3 regions of the Arthrobacter sp. UYEF3 genome follow, and region 3 is predicted to be linked to each of the others. Evidence: riboswitches for the same ligand, from Rfam matches in the RefSeq annotation. Region 3 holds a riboswitch; each other region holds the start of a gene.

Region 1 (5,991 bases), on a different contig from region 3:
CAGCGCGGACGACACGGACCCGATCGAACGTGCCGTCGTCGCGAACGCTGACCAGCTCGTCATCGTCGTGGCCGCAGCGAACCCGGAGCCGCGCACCGGCTTCATCGACCGCGCCTTGGTGGCCGCCTACGACGCCGGGATCGAGCCGCTGCTGCTTGTCACCAAGGCGGACGTCAAGGACCCCGCCGAACTGCTCGCCAACTACGAGCACCTCAATTTTCCGGTGATCATCTCCAGAACCGCGGATTCGGCCGCATCCGGCATCGATGCCCGGTCCGACGACGGCCTGTCCGCCCGGTTGGACAAGGTCGCGGTCTCGCAGCTGCGGGCCTGCCTGGACGGTAAGGTCACCGTCATGCTGGGCCACTCCGGCGTCGGCAAGTCCACCATGGTGAACGCGCTCACCGGGGCCGAACGGGCCACCGGCGGCGTCAACGCGGTCACCGGCCGCGGCCGGCACACCTCCTCTTCGGCGCTGGCGCTGAAGGTGAACGACGCACCTGCCGGCAGCTGGATCATCGATACTCCCGGCATCCGCTCCTTCGGACTGGCCCATGTAAACCCGGACCGGATCCTGCGCTCCTTCCCGGATCTGGCGCCCGGCACCGAGGACTGCGAGCGGGGCTGCAAACACGACGCCGCAGCCGTCAACTGCGGGGTGGACGCGTGGGTACGGGCCGGCCATGCGGGCCCGTCCGGGCCGGCCCGGCTCGCCTCGCTGCGCCGGTTGCTGGGCACGGATCCGCGGATGGAAGCGCAGGAATCCAAGGAACTCGGCAGCGTCTCCTAGCAGCGTCTCCCAAACGGCGTCTCCTCGGCGGCTGCGACGTGGCCTCCCCGGCCGCCGCGCTTTTTGACGGTAGCTTGTAACCATGAGTCAACCCGCTTCGAGCTACAACGATGACCTGCGCCTTGCCCATGTACTGGCAGATTCCGTGGATTCCCAGACCATGAGCCGTTTCAAGGCCCTCGACCTCCGGATCGAAACGAAGCCGGACCTGACCCCCGTCACCGACGCCGACAAGTCCGCCGAGGAAGCCATCCGCGGTCAGTTGTCCCGTTCCCGCCCGCGCGACGCCGTCCTCGGCGAGGAGTTCGGCAGCTCCGGCCACGGCTCGCGCCGCTGGATCATCGACCCGATCGACGGCACCAAGAACTTCGTCCGCGGAGTCCCCGTCTGGGCCACGCTGATCGCGCTCGTCGATGAGGGCGAACCCGTCGTCGGCGTCGTCAGCGCACCCGCGCTCGGCAAACGCTGGTGGGCGGCCAAGGGCGCCGGCGCGTACATGGGCCGTTCCCTCGCAGCCGCCACCCGGCTGAAGGTCTCCAACGTCTCCCAGCTCGCAGACGCCTCCCTGTCCTACTCGAGCCTGGGCGGCTGGAAACAGCGCGGCAACCTCGACGAGTTCCTCGGCCTGACCGAGGAAGTCTGGCGCACCCGCGCCTACGGCGACTTCTGGTCCTACTGCCTGGTGGCCGAAGGCGCCGTCGATATCGCCTGCGAGCCGGAACTCAACCTCTACGACATGGCGGCACTGGTTCCAATCGTGACGGAGGCCGGCGGCCGCTTCACCTCGCTCGAGGGCGAGGATGGCCCCTTCGGCGGCAACGCCCTGGCCACCAACTCGATCCTCCACTCTGAGGTCCTCAAGCGCCTCAACCCGGGGCTCGACGACCTGCTGTAGCGGGCCCGCTCCAGGGAGGGCCGGCCGCGCCGTGCCGTAACATAACGCTTCACAATCCGGACTTCCCTTTTCGGTTCGGCCGGCCATGTCTTAGGCTCGGTGCAGGTCACGAGTGCCAGCGCTAAACCCCGGTTTGCTGGCCGGCAACCCTCCATTCGCGGCGGGGTGCCCCGGGTGACGACCTGGCCGGTCCGGAGCGGACACGGCAAGCGCGGATCCCTGTCAGCGGGGTCCTTTTCAAGCGAGGTCCCATGACGACTGCCACCATCCCCACCCACCCCGCCGGCCCGGAGCTTTCCGCGGCACGCTTCGACGCCGCCCGCCGGCCCCTGTCCGCGGTCTCCGGCGCCGAAATCCCGGCCCCGCTGATCCAGGGCGGCCACGTCCGCTACGCGAACCTGGATTACGGCGCCTCGGCCCCGGCCCTGTCGGTGGTCTCCGCGTTCCTGAATGAGATCCTGCCGTTCTACGCCAGCGTCCACCGGGGCGCCGGTTACGCTTCCCAGCTGAGCACCTCGGTGTACGAAAACGCCCGGAACATCGTCCGCGGCTTTGTCGGCGGACGCCCGGACGATTCCGTAATCTTCACCCGGAACACCACCGACTCGCTGAACCTGCTGGCCGGCTGCCTGCCCGTTGCCCACGGCCGGCACACGGGCGAGGTGCTCTACCTGGACATCGAGCACCACGCCAACTTGCTCCCCTGGCAGGGCGTCCCGCACCGCAGCGTGGTCGCAGCCCCTACCCTGGCCGGCACCCTGGCGCGGCTCCGTCGGGAGCTCGCCCGCGGCGGCGTAAGCCTGCTCGCTGTCACCGGCGCGTCCAATGTCACCGGCGAAATCCTGCCGATCCGTGAGCTCGCCGCCCTCGCGCACGAATTCGGCGCCCGGATCGCCGTTGACGCCGCCCAGCTGGCCCCGCACCGCCGTATCAACATTGCCGCGGACGACGTCGACTACCTGGCCTTCTCCGGCCACAAGCTCTACGCCCCGTTCGGCGCCGGCGTGCTGGTCGGCCGGCCGGACTGGCTCGACGCCGGCACCCCGTACCTGGCCGGGGGCGGCGCCGTGCGGGACGCGCGGCTGGACAGTGTCAGCTGGACCACCGGGCCGGCCCGCCATGAGGCCGGATCGCCGAACGTCCTCGGCGCGGCCGCGCTGGCCCGCGCCAGCCAGGTGATCGAGGCACTTGACGAGCAGCAGTGGCACGCCCACGAGGATGCCATCCGCTCCTTCCTGGTCGAGGGGCTGCAACAGATCGAAGGCGTGAGCGTGCACCACATCTTCGAGGACACCGCACTGGCGGACGGCCCCGGGACGATCGGGGTCGTAAACTTCTCGGTCGCCGGATACGACGCCGGCCTGGTCGCCGCATATCTGTCCGCGGAACACGGGATCGGCCTGCGCGACGGCCAGTTCTGCGCGCACCCGCTGCTGAAGCGGCTCGGTCTGCCGGCCGGTTCGCTCCGCGCCAGCTTTGGCCTCGGGTCCCGGCTCGATGACGCCCGGCGGCTGCTCGCCGGGCTCCAGGAGCTGCGGCGGAACGGCCTCGGCTGGGACTATGTCGTGGACGCCGGCCGCTGGGTGCCGGCCAACGACACCCGCAGCTACCCGCAGTGGGCTCCCAACACGCCGGGCACGGCCGGGGCCGCGCCCTGCACGCTCGACTAGCAACGGGAGCGGCCGGCGTCGGGAGCCGCTAGCACCGGGAGCGTCCTCGCCCGCCGCGTGCGGTAAATTCGATAGGTACCCAGCTTCAGCTGCCGAAGGAGATCGCACGTGGCACGGGGCGGCCCCAAATTGCACCAGGACCGGCGGCGGGAGCTTGGCCGGAGCTTCCTGGACGGCGGCGAGCACTACGACCGGGTCCGGCCCGGCTACCCCGAGGACTCAGCCGACTGGCTCGTGCCGGCGGCGGCCAGCGACGTCGTCGACCTGGGGGCGGGGACCGGCAAGTTCACGGCCCTGCTGGTTGCGCGGGGGCTCCGGACCGTGGCCGTGGACCCGTCGCCGGACATGCTGGGACAGCTGCGCCGGGCCCTGCCGGGCGTGACCGCGGTCGAGGGCACCGCCGAACACACGGGCCTGGCGCCGGCGGCGTACGACTTGGTTACAGTGGCACAGGCCTGGCACTGGTGCGATCCACTGCTGGCCAGCACCGAGGTGGCGCGGATCCTTCGCCCGCACGGCGTTCTCGGCCTGATCTGGAACCAGCTCGACACCTCGGTCCCCTGGGTGCACCGGTTGTCCCGGATCATGCATGCCGGCGACGTCCACAAACCGGACTTCAAGCCGCCGTTGGGCCCCGGATTCACCGGGCTGGAGAGTCATCTCACCCGCTGGGAGGAGCCCGTGGGCACGCAGGACATTCTGGAACTGGCGAAGTCACGCAGCTACTACCTGCGCGCCGGCGAGGACACCCGTGCCAAGGTGCTCGGCAACCTTGACTGGTACCTCCACACGCACCTGGGGCACGACGGCGGGGAAATCCTGCTGCTTCCCTACCTGACGCAAAGCTGGCGCGCCACCAAGGCCTGAGGTGGCGCCCGCATTGCGCGGAACAGCGGCCGCGCCTAGTATTTCGGTGTACCTAACTTTTCGATATAGGCCGACAGGAACTTTCATCGGAGCCCGCAGTGCTTGACGTCACCGGACACGAACCCCCGCCCGCAGGGCAGCCGCCTGTCCGCAGGGTCCGGGGCCGACGCCGCGCCCTCCTGGGACTGCTCGGCCCGGCGTTTGTCGCTGCCATCGCGTACGTGGACCCCGGCAACGTGGCCGCCAACCTCACCGCCGGGGCGAAGTACGGTTACCTGCTGGTCTGGGTGCTCGTCGCCGCCAACGTCATGGCCGTGCTGGTCCAGTACCAGTCCGCCAAACTCGGCATCGTCACCGGCAAGAGTCTTCCCGAGATCCTCGGCGAGCGGCTCAGGCCGGCCTCGCGCAGGGCCTTCTGGGTCCAGGCCGAAATCGTGGCCGCGGCCACCGACCTGGCCGAGGTGGTGGGCGGTGCGGTGGCCCTGTACCTGCTCTTCGGACTTCCACTCCCCCTCGGCGCCATCATCGTCGGCGGCATGTCCATGGCCTTACTTGTCGTGCAGGGCCGCAACCAGCAGCGGCCCTTCGAGTTCGTCATCATTTTCCTGCTGGGCATCATCACCGTCGGATTCCTGGCCGGGCTCTTCATCAGGCCGCCAGACCCGGGCGGCGTCCTGGCCGGCCTGGTGCCCGGCTTCCAGGGGCCGGACACGGTGCTGTTGGCCGCGAGCATGCTCGGCGCCACCGTGATGCCGCACGCCATATATGTCCACTCGGCGCTGTCCCGGGACCGGCACCGCCCGGACCCGCACCTGCATGTCCCGCCCCATGCCCTCGCCCGGCTGGTCAAGGCCACACGCTGGGACGTGATCGTGGCGCTCGCCGTCGCGGGCATCGTCAACATCGGCATGCTACTGCTGGCCGCGTCCACCCTGTCCGGCGTTGACGGAACGGATACCATCGAGGGCGCCCACGCCGCCATTACGGCCAGCCTCGGCCCGGTGATCGGCGTGGTCTTCGCCGTCGGCCTGCTCGCCTCCGGCCTGGCCTCCACCTCCGTGGGCTGTTACGCCGGCGGCACCATCATGCAGGGCCTGCTCAAGATCCGGATTCCGCTGCTGACGCGCCGGCTGCTCACCTTGATCCCCGCTATCGTCCTGCTGTCCGTCGGCTTCGACCCCACCTGGGCCCTCGTGCTCAGCCAGGTGGTGCTCAGCTTCGGGATCCCCTTCGTCCTGGTCCCGCTCGTGGTGCTGACCAGCAGCAAGTCCTTGATGGGAGGATTCGTTGACGGGCCGGCGCTGCGCACCGCCGCGATCCTCAGCGTGATCCTGGTGGTCGCTCTGAACCTGGTCCTGCTGTGGCTCACCTTTTCCGGTGCCGCCGGGCGGTAGGCTTGGGGCCGTGAAGACCAGTCCGCCATCCTCCTCGATCGAGGACTACGTCAAGGTCATCTATTCCTTCACGGAGTGGCAGGACAAGCCCATCAGCTCCACGCAACTGGCCCAGCGCCTGGGCGTGGCCAATTCATCGGTCTCCGAGATGGTCCGCAAGCTCAAGGACCAGGGCCTGGTGGACCACAAGCCGTACAGTGCCGTCACCCTGACCGACGATGGCGTCCGGCTGGCCCTCTCAATGGTCCGGCGGCACCGGCTGATCGAGACCTTCCTGGTCCAGGAACTCGGCTACCGCTGGGACGAGGTCCACGACGAGGCAGAACTCCTTGAACACGCCGTCTCGGAAACCTTCATCGAGCGGATGGCAGCGAA
Region 2 (5,991 bases), on a different contig from region 3:
CCGCCCGCGTCCTCGGCGCCAGAGTTGCGGCGCTGGCCACGTCGCCCCGGGCGTCCGCCACCCACACCACGCCCAAGCCGCGGTATGCCACCATGCAGCAACGCTTCGGCCTCACCGTGCGGGAGCAACTGACCTGCGGTTTCCACGTCCACACCGGCATCGATTCCCCGGAGGAGGGTGTGGCCGTCCTGGATCGGATTCGGGACAAACTGGCGGTGTTGATCGCAATCAGCGCCAACTCGCCGTTCTGGAACGGTGCGGTGACCGGCTTCGAAAGTTACCGCACGCAGGCGTGGAACCGCTGGCCGGCGGCTGGACCCTCCATGATCTTCGGGAGCCTTGCCATGTACCGGCGTGTCGTCTCCCGGCTGCTGGAGACCGGGGTGCTCTTTGACGAAGGCATGGTCTATTTCGACGCCCGCCTGGCCCGCTATCACCCCACCCTGGAGGTCCGGGTCGCGGATGTCTGCCTGCGTGCTGAAGATGCGGCGCTGATCGCTGTGCTGGTGCGCGCCCTCGTGGAGTCCGCCAGCAGGGAGTGGCGCGACGGCGTGGATCCCGCCCCGGTGCCGACGGTGCTGCTGAAGATGGCCGCCTGGCAGGCTAGCAATTGCGGATTGCGCGGCAAGTTGCTGGATTTCGGCAGCTTCCGCCCGGCGCCGGCGGACGAAGTGCTTTACGCGCTGTTGGACTTCCTGGCGCCCGTCCTCGCGGAGCAGGGGGAACTGGAGCTGGCGCGGGGCGGCGTGGACCGGGTCCTGGCCAACGGAACGGGTTCGCAGCTGCAGCGCCAGGCACTCCGTGCATCCGGGCTGGACAACCCCGCCGACGATGCCGGGCTGGCCGCCGTCGTCGCCCATGCCGTGCGCGTTACCCTGCACGGCGCGGACGCCGAAGCGGCCGCGGAACCGGCCCCCGTGCTGTCGCGGGTGCGCCGAGGCTAGGCGGGCTTGAGTTAGACCTGCTCGAGCGACTGCCGGAGGTCACGGATCAGGTCCTCGACATCCTCCAGGCCCACCGAGAGACGTACGACGCCGTCGCTCAGCCCGATCGCGGCCCGCCCCACCGGCCCCATCGCACGGTGCGTCGTGGTGGCCGGATGGGTGATCAGCGACTTGGAATCACCGAGGTTATTGGAGATATCGATGATCCGCAATGCATCCAGCAGCGCGAAGGCGGCTTCCTTCGCCGAACGCCCGGCCGGGGGCGCAAGCTCAAACGTGAGCACGGTGCCGCCGGCTTTCATTTGCCGGGCGGCCAGTTCGTACTGCGGGTGCGAGGCCAACAGCGGGTACCTCACCCAGCCCACGGCCGGCTGCTCCTCAAGCCATTGGGCAAGCCGCAGCGCGGAGGCCGAGGAATGGTTGACCCGCAGCGCCATGGTCTCCAGGCCTTTGCTCAGCACCCACGCGTTGAAGGCGGAGAGCGCGGGGCCGGTGTGGCGCATGAGCTGCTTGACCGGGCCCTCGATGAACTCCTTGCTGCCCAGGATCGCGCCGCCGAGAACCCGGCCCTGACCGTCGATGTGTTTGGTTCCGGAGTACACGATCACATCCGCGCCCAGCTCGCCGCAGCGCTGCAGCAACGGGGTGGCGAAGACGTTGTCGACCACTACGGTGGCGCCGGCGGCGTGCGCCAGTTCGCTCACGGCCGCGATGTCCACGATTTCCTGCATCGGGTTCGACGGCGACTCGAAAAACACCGCCGTCGTTGGCACCGCCAGCGCCGACCGCCACTGCTCAAGGTCCGGGCCGTCCACAAAGATAGCCTCCACCCCCCAGCGCGGCAGGATCTCATTGAGGATGACGAAGCAGGAGCCGAACAGTGACCGGGCGGCGACGACGCGGTCGCCCGCGGCCAGCAGCGCCCCAAGGGCGGTGAATACCGCGGACATGCCCGACGCGGTGGCGAAGCATGCCTCGGTCCCTTCCAACAGTCGGAGCCGTTCCTGGAAGGTGGCTACGGAGGGGTTGCCGTAGCGGGAGTAGACGAAGCGTTCGTCCTCGCCGCTGAAGGCCCGCTCCGCGGCGGCGGCGGATTCGTAGACGAAGCCGGAGTTCAGGAAGACCGGCTCGGTTGTCTCCTGGAACCCGGTACGGTCGAGGCCGCCGCGGACGGCCTGGGTTTCGGGGCTCCAGCTCAGGGCATCGGGATTAAAACTCATTTCGTGCTTCCACCGCTGGTGGGGAGGCCACGGTTTTTCCAGCCGTTCACGGTGCGGGCCCCGGACCGGTCAGGTTCGCCCTCGAAGCCCTCCAGCACGTTGTAAGCGGTGTAGCCGGCCGCGGCAGCGGCGTTCGCGGCGGCGACCGAGCGCACGCCGGAGCGGCACAGGAAGACGAGTTCGGCGTCGGGTGCGGGTGCCTGCTCTCGAAGCTGCGCCAGGAACTGCGGGTTGGGGGTTCCTCCGGCGAGGTTCCACTGGACGAACAGCGGATCCCGCCGGCTGTCGGTGGCCGATGTGGTGACCGGTACGCCGACCTGTTCCCATTCCGCCTTGGTGCGAACGTCCACCAGCGTGGCGCCGGCGCCAAGTTTGGCCCAGGCCTCCTGCGGGGTCAGGTCTGCGGCGTAGCTCATGCGCGGCACTCGCCGTCGGCGCCGGCGATTGCTGCCGGCAGCACCACGGCCTGGGCAACGATCACGGCGCTGCCGTCGAAAGTTGCGGCGGGGCTGCCGTGCAGGACATAGCCCTCGGCCAGCGCGGCCGAAACGCGCTCGCAGAAGCTGCGGTCATCGGGACCGGTGAACAGGCGGTAGGCCAGTCGTTCTCCGGCGGCCGCTCGGGGCACGGCAGGGGCGGGGGCTGTGCCGGGCACAGCGGGTGCGGACGCGTCAGGCATGACGGAACTCCTTACTTCACGCTTGCAGCTCGAATGGTCGATTGCCGAGTTTTCACCTGAGGCACCCCGCCGCGAAAGGGAGGGTTGCCGCCCGGCAAGTCAGGGCTTGGCGCCGGGGCTCATTACTCACAAAAAATCTAACACCGACGACGGCGGCAGCCACCGCCGCCGTCGTCATGTGAGGTCACGTGGCACGGGGCCCGCGGCATTCCGGGACACAGGCCCGGGCAGCTCAGTAGTACCTGAACCGCGTGTGGGGGCCCAAGGCGCATATTCGGGTAGCCCCTACTCGGGCTATCCGATAGGTCTCTCATTTTTACTGAGGGGACAAGTCCATCCACCAGTTTTGTCCGGTGCAGCACTGGGGCGGCCGGAACTTCAACGAAGGAATTGGATTTTTATGGTCACTATTCACCAACAGGACCCGCTGTGAAGCCCCGCGCGCTCGTCACGGGCGCCGGCGGGCCGGCGGGACAGGCCATCACGACCCAGCTCAAAGCGCGGGGTGTTCCGGTCCTGGGTACCGACATCCGTGAGCTTCCGGAAGGCGCGGGCGTCACCGTGGTCCGCGTACCCGAGGCATCGGACCCGGAGATGGTCCCGGCGCTCCGTCGGCTGGTGGCCGTCGAAGACGTCAACCTCGTCATTCCCACCGTCGGCGAGGAACTGCCGCAGTTGGCGGCCGCCCGGGCCGGGTTCGGCCCCGACGTCCGCGTCGTCATCGGCGACCCTGGGCCGGTGGCGCTCGCCGGCGACAAGCTGTATACCGCCTGGCAGTTGCAGTCGGCCGGTGTGCCCGTCCCCCGGTTCGGGGTTCCGCGGGACTTCGCCAGCGCGGACGCCGCCATGGAAGCCCTGGGCGGCCCGGTGGTTGTCAGGCCCCGAACCGCCGGGGGCTGGCGCGGTGCGATTTTCGTCGACGGCAGCGGGGAAGTGGACTGGCACCACCTGCCGACCGGCCAGATCGTGCAGGAATTTATTCCGGGAACCGAGTACGGTCCGATGGTTTTCGGAACACCGGCGCACAACGCCGCGCCGCCGTTCGTCATTGTGGTCGAAAAAACGGAAATGGCCCACGGGATCGCCGGCAATGCGTCGGCTGCCCGCAGGGTCGAGGCGGGGGAAGCCATCGACGCGGGGAATGCGGCGCTGGCCGCGGTCCGCGTGCTGGGGCTGACCGGCCCGGTCGACGTCGTTGTCCGGCGCCGTGCGGACGGGACCCCGGTGGTGCTCGAAGTCAACGCCCGGTTCGGCGCCAACAGCGGGCTCGTCCCGGAGCTGCTCGACGCCGTCCTGGCATCCTTCGCGCTGCCCTCCTTCAATCCGGGATCCTTCCGGCAGGCTCCGGCGGCGTATGCCCATGTCGCTGTGGTTTGAGATCCGCGGCGCCCTGCGCCGCCGCGGGGAGCCCACCCTGCTGGACGAATGGCCCGCGGTGTCGATCATCGTCGCGGCCTTCAACGAGGCGGGCGTTATCGAGGACTGCGTGCGGTCCATCCAGCTGACCAGCTACGACCGCTACGAAGTGGTGCTGGTCGATGACGGCTCCACCGACACCACTGCCGAACTGATGCGCGGCCTTGCCGGGGCCGATCTCCGGATCAAGGTCCTCGGCCAGGCCCACGCCGGCACGGCCGCTGCCTTGAACCTGGGCCTGCGGCACGCCGCGGGCGAGGTTGTGATGCTTGTCGACGCGAAGGGCGTCCTTTCCCGGCACACCGTCAAACGGATGCTCCAAGGCTTCGGTGACTGGCGCACCGGTGCGGTCTGCGGTGACCGGTGGCCGGTCAAGCTGGACCGGCTGCTGACTCGGAAGGCGGCGCTTAACATCCGGGCCTATCGCCGGTCCGTGCTCGAGGACGCCGGGCCGTTCCGGGAAGACACAGCGGACGTGCGGTCGGACCTAACCCGGCGGGTGCGCCGTGCCGGGTACCTGGTAGGCTCCGCGCCTGGGCACTGGGACTAGCGCGGCACCACTGTCCTCCTGCCCTGCAGTATGACGCGGCCTTCGCAGTGCCAGCGGACCGCATCGGATAGCGCTTTGCACTTCCGTGTCCCGCCCGGCCGCCACCCGTTCGTCGGGGCCGAAGGTGTGGTTTACCTCCACCACCTGCTGGGAGAGGATGGGCCCTTCGTCGAGTTCCGCGTCGACGTAGCGGGCGGTGGCACCGACGGTGAAGCCGAACGGGCCGCGGAACTGGCCTTTGAGCACGTCACCAGCTTCGAGAAAACCATCCGCCGAGTGCTCTAGGCGGCGGGCCTAGGGTGCCAGCCGGGCCGGGCGCGGGGCGGGCGACGCGGCGGCAGCCGCGACGATGTGGAGGGTCAGCAGCCGGCCGGAGGTTCGCGGGTCCCCGCCCAGCAGGGCCTGGATCTTGTTTAGCCGCTTGTGCATCGTCTGCCGTTCAACGTTCAAGGTGAGGGCCGACGCCGTCGTGTTGCATCCCGAGTCGAGCCAGCACAGCAGGGTTCCCAGCAGGGCGGTGCCGTGTTTGCGGTCCCAATCCAGCACTTCCGCCAGGCTCGATTCCACGTAGGAGTCCAAGAAGCCGGGATCGGGCACAGAATCCAGGATGCGCTGGCCCAGAAAGTCCATGGCATCGAGTACCTCGCCCGCGGCCGGCGCCCCGAGCCGGATTGTCTCCTGCGCCTCAACGTAGGAATCATGGGCGCGGAGCCCATCGGCCACGGTGGGGCCAAAGGCCGCGTAGGCTTCGGAGCCGTCAACAGCGGACCGCGCTGTCCGGAGCAGCGCGTCACGCGCCGCGTGGGCGTCTTTGCGGGCCACGGCGCACAATACCGCCCGCTCGCCGTCCCGCTGGTGGGACTTGACGTTAACTCCCGCCAGACGCAGTGCGCGTTCGACGGCGGAGAAGTTGGCGTCCCGGCCCGACGTCCGGAAGACCGCCACCACCGCGGCCTGGCCTGGCTGAAGTCCGGCCTGTAGCCAGAGCTGCCGGATGGTCGCGTCGTCGCCGCCCTCGATCACCGATTCCAGCAGGCGCGCGTCGGCGACCTGGGCCGGCGTCGGACGGAAAGCCTGTGCGAGGGCCAGAGCAAGGATGCCGGAGAGCCTGTCGGCAGCAAGCTCAAGCAGGAAGGGATCCTGCGACGCGGAACGGAGCGTCAGCTGGGCGGCCAGTTGGCC
Region 3 (5,991 bases):
GTTCAGCGACTCGAAGTACTCCACCGACCAGTGGAACCAGCGCATGCAGTACAGCCGCATGGTCAGCCCATGCGTCACAAACAAGGTATTGGGCGGATAGTCCGGCCTGGACCAGTGCCGGTACAGCGTCTCCATGAAGGAGGAGATCCGGTCATAGACATCGGAGCCGGACTCGCCTTCGCGGAAACGGTAAAAGAAGTGCCCGTAGGCGTTGCGGAGCTCCTTCTGGTCCTCGATCTCGCCGGCGATCTGGAAGTTCGCCCAGTCCTGTTCGCGCAGCCGCGGCTCCTCGATCACGCGCTCCGTGAGGGACCCCAGCCGGAGTGCCTCCAGGGTCTGATAGGCCCGCAGATAGGGGGAGACGTAGACGCACACCTGCTGGCCGTCCAGTTCGCGCCGAAGCTGCTCGCCGGCGGCGGCGGCCTGTTCGACGCCGACGTCGGTCAGCGGGATCCGGTAGTCGGGCACCCGGTTGTAAATCGAGGTGTCGGCATTGGCGGCGGACTGGCCATGCCGGATCATGAAAATTTTCCCGGGCGCACTCACGTCTTCAGCTTAGGCACTTGCAGTCAACTCCCTGAAACGGCAGGCAAGATAGAAGCATGTTGGTTCCCTCCCGCCGTCGGCTGCGGCTAGAAGTCTGGATTGTCCTGGGACTGTCCCTGGGGCAGTCGGCGGTGTACTCGGTGGTGCAGTTGCTGGACAAGCTGACCAGGGCGCCGCTGGCGCAAGGCACCTCGACGCTGAACCGCTCGCAGAGCAGCCGCGAATACTTTGACCTCACCTACCAGTTGCTGGACATTATCTTTGCCCTCGTCCCTGTGGTGCTGGTGATCTACTTCCTTACCGAACACCGGGTGGCTGGCCGGGCGGACAGCACCGGCACCTCGGCGTTCGGGAAGCTGGGATTCACCTTCGCCCGCCCCGGCAAGGACCTGCTCCAGGGTCTGGGCCTCGCCGCGCTGATCGGGATCCCGTCGCTGGGCCTCTACGCGGCCGGCCGGGCGCTGGGAATTACGACGACGATCATCCCCAGCGCGCTGGACGCCTACTGGTGGACGGTGCCGGTGCTCATCCTCTCCGCGATCCGGCACGGGATCGTGGAGGAAGTAATTGTGGTGGGCTACCTGCTGGACCGGCTCGGCAAGTTCGGCTGGGGCATGCCGCTGGCCATCTTCGCCAGCTCCATGCTGCGCGGCAGCTACCACCTGTACCAGGGCTTCGGGCCCTTCATCGGCAACGCCATCATGGGCGTCATTTTCGCCCTTGTCTACACGAGGACGCGCCGGGTGATGCCGCTGGTGATCGCACACGCACTGCTGGACATCGTCGCCTTCGTCGGTTTCAGCCTCTTCGGGAAAGCGATCGGCCTGGGCTGACCCCGACGGGTTGCCGGGCCGATCTGCACTTTAAAGGGTTTCGGCCGCCAGCGGCGGGTGGCATCATTGGCACCCGCTGTTGGCGGCCGAAGTTTGGTTGGCCGAAGGCGTCAGATGGTGACGGCCCCGGAGGCGGTTTCGAAAGTGACGGACATGATCCCCGGCGTCCCATGCGGGGCCAGCCAGTTGACCGCCACGTCGTCGAGCGGCTTTTCCACCGGTTCGCCCAGCCACTCGGTGACACGCTCGGCTGAGCCCGCGATGGTGAGCTCAGACATTTTGAGGTTGCTCTCATACGCGTGGGACGGGTGCAGCGCAGGATCGCCCTCCCACTTGACCATGAAGGGGACCTGCGGATCCGCGATCAGGCCCAGGATGCCGATCTGCTTCCAGACCAGTTCGCGGCCGTCCGGGAATTTGCGGTTGCCGTCGACAGCCGAACGGCCCAGTCGCTCCTCGAAGGGTGCCAGGTCGCTAACCTCGACGCACCAGCCCATCCAGCCGCCGCCGGCCGCCGAGCGGGCGCGCACGGCCTGGCCGAACGGCGCCTTGTCCGAGGCAGGATGGTTCAGGACCTCCACGACCTCCACGTACTTGTGACCGGCGAGCGGAATAATCATGTTGCGGGTCCCGAACCGGGGGTGTACCCCGCCCTTGACGGCTTCAACACCGAGGGCGGTCGCAATTCGTTTGGTGGTGGCGGCGAGGCCATCCTGTTCACAGGCGTAAGAGACATGATCCATGCGCATGCCCTCATCTTGGCACTTTGTGATGGGGCTCTCAGCTTAGGTGACCCTAACCATTACGGAAGGTCATTCTGGCCGTCTGTACGGGCGCGGCTAGGCGGTCTGTAGCCAGCCGCTGGTACGGATGCCCCGGCGGAGGGATTCCGGCGACGGCTGTCCCGGGCCGCTGTCTCCCGCCGGGTAGATCCGGCAGGCCAGGGCCGGCTTGGTGCTGATCGGAAACAGGTCGTGGCCGCCGATGCTGAAGGTCGGGAATCCGCAGAAGGAATGGGCAGCGGCGTCGGCATCGGTGCTGCGGGGCGCCGTTGCGGGCCGGCTGCTGCTGGCGGTCCTCGCAGCGGATCCGCACGGCCAGAATGACGCCGGAGGCAGCGGTGAGAGCGGCGACGACGGCAATGGCGGGTCAGGCCGGCGCCGACGAGCGTGACTTCATCTTCGTCATAAAGCTATCCAGACGCCAGTGGGCCTTCCTAAACTAGAGCCAGGTCATGAGCGCCAGCATCAAGCCCCGGCTTGCTGGCCGGCAACCCTCCTTGCGCGGTGGGGTGCCCCGGGTGAAGACCTGGCCGTCCGGCGTCCGCCGGAAGGCAAGCGCGGCGCCAGAGCCGTCCGGGCCCAGGAGGCCAGGGCCGGCCTGTGCCCGGACACAGGGAGTTCTCCAATGTCTAACGCCTGGTCATTTGAAACACGCCAGATCCACGCCGGCCAGGAGCCGGACTCAGCCACCGGCGCCCGGGCGCTGCCCATCTACCAGACGACGTCGTTCGTCTTCCCCAGCGCCGAAAGCGCAGCCAACCGCTTCGCGCTCGCCGAACTAGCCCCCATCTACACCCGAATCGGCAACCCCACGCAGGACGCGGTGGAGCAGCGGGTCGCCAGCCTGGAGGGCGGACTCGGAGCCCTCCTGCTGAGCTCCGGCCAGGCCGCCGAAACCCTCGCCATCCTCAACATCGCGGAGGCCGGGGAGCATGTGGTCGCCAGCCCCAGCCTGTACGGCGGCACGTACAACCTGCTGGCGCACACGTTGAAGAAATTCGGCATCTCGGTGACCTTTGTGGCGGACCCGGACAACCTGGAGCAGTGGCGTGATGCCGTGCAGCCGAACACCAAGCTGTTCTTCGGCGAGGTAGTCTCCAACCCGCGCCAGGATGTGCTGGACCTCGAAGGCGTTGCCGGCGTGGCGCACCATGCCGGGGTGCCGCTGATTGTGGACAACACGCTCTCCACCCCGTACCTGATCCGGCCGATCGAGTGGGGCGCCGATATTGTGGTGCACTCGGCCACCAAGTACCTCGGCGGCCATGGCACTGCGATTGGCGGCGTGATCGTGGACTCCGGGAACTTCGACTTCGGCAAGGACCCCGAGCGCTTCCCGGGCTTCAACACCCCGGACCCCACCTATAACGGACTGGTTTACGCCCGGGACCTCGGGGCGGACGGAGCCCTGGGAGCGAATCTTTCCTACATCCTCAAAGCCCGGGTCCAGCTGCTGCGCGACCTCGGCTCGGCCGTCTCGCCGTTCAACGCCTTCCTCATCGCCCAGGGCATCGAGACGCTGAGCCTGCGCGTGGAACGGCACGTCGCCAATGCCATCAAGGTGGCCGAATGGCTGGAGGCCAGGGACGACGTCGAATCCGTCGCCTACGCCGGGCTGCCGTCCAGCCCCTGGTATGAGCGCGGCCGCAAGTACGGCCCGAAGGGCACCGGCGCGGTCGTTTCCTTCACTATTGCCGGCGGAGCGGAGGCCGGCAAGCGCTTCGTCGACGCCCTCGAACTCCACTCCCACGTGGCGAACATCGGTGACGTGCGATCCCTGGTTATCCACCCGGCGTCGACCACGCACAGCCAGCTCTCGCCCGAACAGCAGGCGGTCGCCGGCGTCCACCCCGGCCTGGTCCGGCTCTCGGTGGGACTCGAACACATCGATGACATCATTGCTGATCTTGAGGCCGGGTTCCGGGCGGCCAAAATCGCCTGAGGTCACACAGCCGTCACAATCTTCGCGCCTGCCCCGCCGTCTTTCGTAGAATCGAGGCAGGTCATGAGTGCCAGTGACAGCCCCGGCTTGCTGGCCGGCAACCCTCCTCTTGCGGCGGGGTGCCCCGGGTGAAGACCTGGCCTGCCGGTCAGCTGACGGCGGGCAAGCGCAAAGAATAGGTCCCGCACATGACGATTGCCGCCACCCGCACGGGTGCACCCCACAGCGAAGCAGCGAGCCGCGCAGCCGGCGACAACACAGGCGAAAAGGCAGGCGAAAAAGCGGCCAAAATCGCGGCCCGGTCCGTCCCGGACGGGACCGTGCGGCATCTTCGAATCGGCGCTTTGGCGCTCGAATCCGGTGCCACCCTGCCGGACGCCACCCTCGCCTACGAGACCTGGGGGACCCTCAACGCGGACGCGTCCAACGCGGTTCTGATCGAGCATGCCCTGACCGGAGACACCCACGTCACCCGGGGCGCCGGCGAGGAACCGGGGTGGTGGGAGCAGCTGGCCGGCCCCGGCGCGCCGGTGGACACGGACAGATACTTCGTCGTCTCGATCAACATCCTTGGCGGCTGCTACGGCTCCACCGGGCCCTCGACGCCCGCGCCGGACGGCAGGCCCTGGGGCTCGCGCTTCCCGCTGGTTACGCTCCGGGACAGCACCGACGCCGAAGCCCGGCTCGCCGACGCTCTGGGGATCGGCTGCTGGCACGCCGTACTGGGCGGGTCCCTCGGCGGAGCGCGCGCCCTCGAATGGGCCGTCAGCTACCCGGCACGGGTCCGGCGCTGCGCCGTGATCTCGGTAGGCGCCAGCAGCACCGCCGAGCAGATTGCATTCGCCCAGGCCCAGACCCTGGCCATCCGCCAGGACCCCCACTTTAACGGCGGGGACTATTACGGCGGACCGGAGCCGCATGCCGGTCTGGCCCTGGCACGCCGGATCGCCCACATCACCTACCGCTCCGCCGCCGAGCTGGACGGCCGCTTCGGACGGAACCCGCAGGCGGCCGAGGCTCCGCTTGAGGCCGGATCGCTTGCCGGCCGCGGCCGCTACCAGGTGGAGAGCTACCTGGACCACCAGGGCAACAAACTGGTGCGCCGCTTTGATGCCAACAGCTATATCGCCATCACCGAGGCACTGATGAGCCACGATGTCAGCCGCGGCCGCGGAAGCCTGGAGCAGGCCCTCTCCCGGGCCACCGCGGAGTTTTTCGTGGCTGCCGTGGACTCGGACCGGTTGTACTTCCCGGCCCAGTCCCGAGAACTCGCCGGCGCTCTGCCGGGAGAGGTGCCGGTGCACGTGATCGAGGCTCCGATCGGCCACGACGGCTTCCTGACCGAGATCGGCCAGCTCAGCGATCAGCTGCGCGAGGGCTTCTTCGGATAGCCGGCGGCGCCATCGACTGTGCATTTTTGCAGACGCGCTCTGCGCGAATGGTCGTTGAGCCTGCGCCGATGGCAGTCCATACTCGTTGAGAATAACGCTGTGTGTCACAACTCACACAAGCCTCAGGTTCACGGGGTGTCGACGGAGACATCGAAGGAGTCCCAATGAGTACGGAAAACGCCGCCGCAAGGCGCGCAGAAGAGCCCGACGTCAAAACGTCCGGCCTGAAGAAGGTAGTGGCGGCCTCGATGGCCGGAACGGTGGTCGAGTGGTACGAGTTCTTCCTCTACGCCTCTGCCGCCACCCTGGTGTTCGGCAAGATGTTCTTCCCCAACTCCGGCACGGAACTGGACGGAATCCTAGCCGCCTTCCTGACCTACGCGGTGGGCTTCGTCGCCCGCCCCATCGGCGGCATCGTGTTTGGCCACTTCGGTGACAAATTCGGCCGCAAGCAGCTCTTGCAGCTGAGCATCATCCTCGTCGGCGTCTCCACCTTC

The links. A riboswitch is a leader RNA that binds a small molecule or an ion and turns the genes downstream of it on or off. The one in region 3 is predicted to bind S-adenosylmethionine.
Region 1: linked by a shared signal. The riboswitch ahead of ABIB14_RS00330 (aminotransferase class V-fold PLP-dependent enzyme) and the one ahead of ABIB14_RS03840 (bifunctional o-acetylhomoserine/o-acetylserine sulfhydrylase) in region 3 are both predicted to bind S-adenosylmethionine.
Region 2: linked by a shared signal. The riboswitch ahead of ABIB14_RS12450 (DUF1737 domain-containing protein) and the one ahead of ABIB14_RS03840 (bifunctional o-acetylhomoserine/o-acetylserine sulfhydrylase) in region 3 are both predicted to bind S-adenosylmethionine.

The regions. Positions count from the first base shown of each region.
Region 1 covers NZ_JBEPNK010000001.1:78,322-84,312, reverse strand. The annotation lists gene rsgA (ribosome small subunit-dependent GTPase A) at 1-790, shown strand, start outside; gene hisN (histidinol-phosphatase) at 873-1,685, shown strand; SAM riboswitch class IV at 1,790-1,903, shown strand; gene ABIB14_RS00330 (aminotransferase class V-fold PLP-dependent enzyme) at 1,937-3,355, shown strand; gene ABIB14_RS00325 (class I SAM-dependent methyltransferase) at 3,464-4,222, shown strand; gene ABIB14_RS00320 (Nramp family divalent metal transporter) at 4,321-5,616, shown strand; gene ABIB14_RS00315 (metal-dependent transcriptional regulator) at 5,627-5,991, shown strand, end outside.
Region 2 covers NZ_JBEPNK010000016.1:76,291-82,281, forward strand. The annotation lists gene ABIB14_RS12435 (glutamate--cysteine ligase 2) at 1-944, shown strand, start outside; gene ABIB14_RS12440 (O-succinylhomoserine sulfhydrylase) at 956-2,164, opposite strand; gene ABIB14_RS12445 (rhodanese-like domain-containing protein) at 2,161-2,580, opposite strand; gene ABIB14_RS12450 (DUF1737 domain-containing protein) at 2,577-2,843, opposite strand; SAM riboswitch class IV at 2,857-2,970, opposite strand; gene ABIB14_RS12455 (ATP-grasp domain-containing protein) at 3,273-4,220, shown strand; gene ABIB14_RS12460 (glycosyltransferase family 2 protein) at 4,204-4,809, shown strand; partial or broken gene ABIB14_RS12465 (formyltetrahydrofolate deformylase) at 4,806-5,019, opposite strand; gene ABIB14_RS12470 (PucR family transcriptional regulator) at 5,104-5,991, opposite strand, start outside.
Region 3 covers NZ_JBEPNK010000004.1:35,896-41,886, forward strand. The annotation lists gene ABIB14_RS03820 (histidine phosphatase family protein) at 1-522, opposite strand, end outside; gene ABIB14_RS03825 (CPBP family intramembrane glutamic endopeptidase) at 603-1,379, shown strand; gene ABIB14_RS03830 (VOC family protein) at 1,490-2,128, opposite strand; gene ABIB14_RS03835 (hypothetical protein) at 2,334-2,552, shown strand; SAM riboswitch class IV at 2,610-2,725, shown strand; gene ABIB14_RS03840 (bifunctional o-acetylhomoserine/o-acetylserine sulfhydrylase) at 2,787-4,103, shown strand; SAM riboswitch class IV at 4,163-4,278, shown strand; gene metX (homoserine O-acetyltransferase MetX) at 4,292-5,494, shown strand; gene ABIB14_RS03850 (MFS transporter) at 5,659-5,991, shown strand, end outside.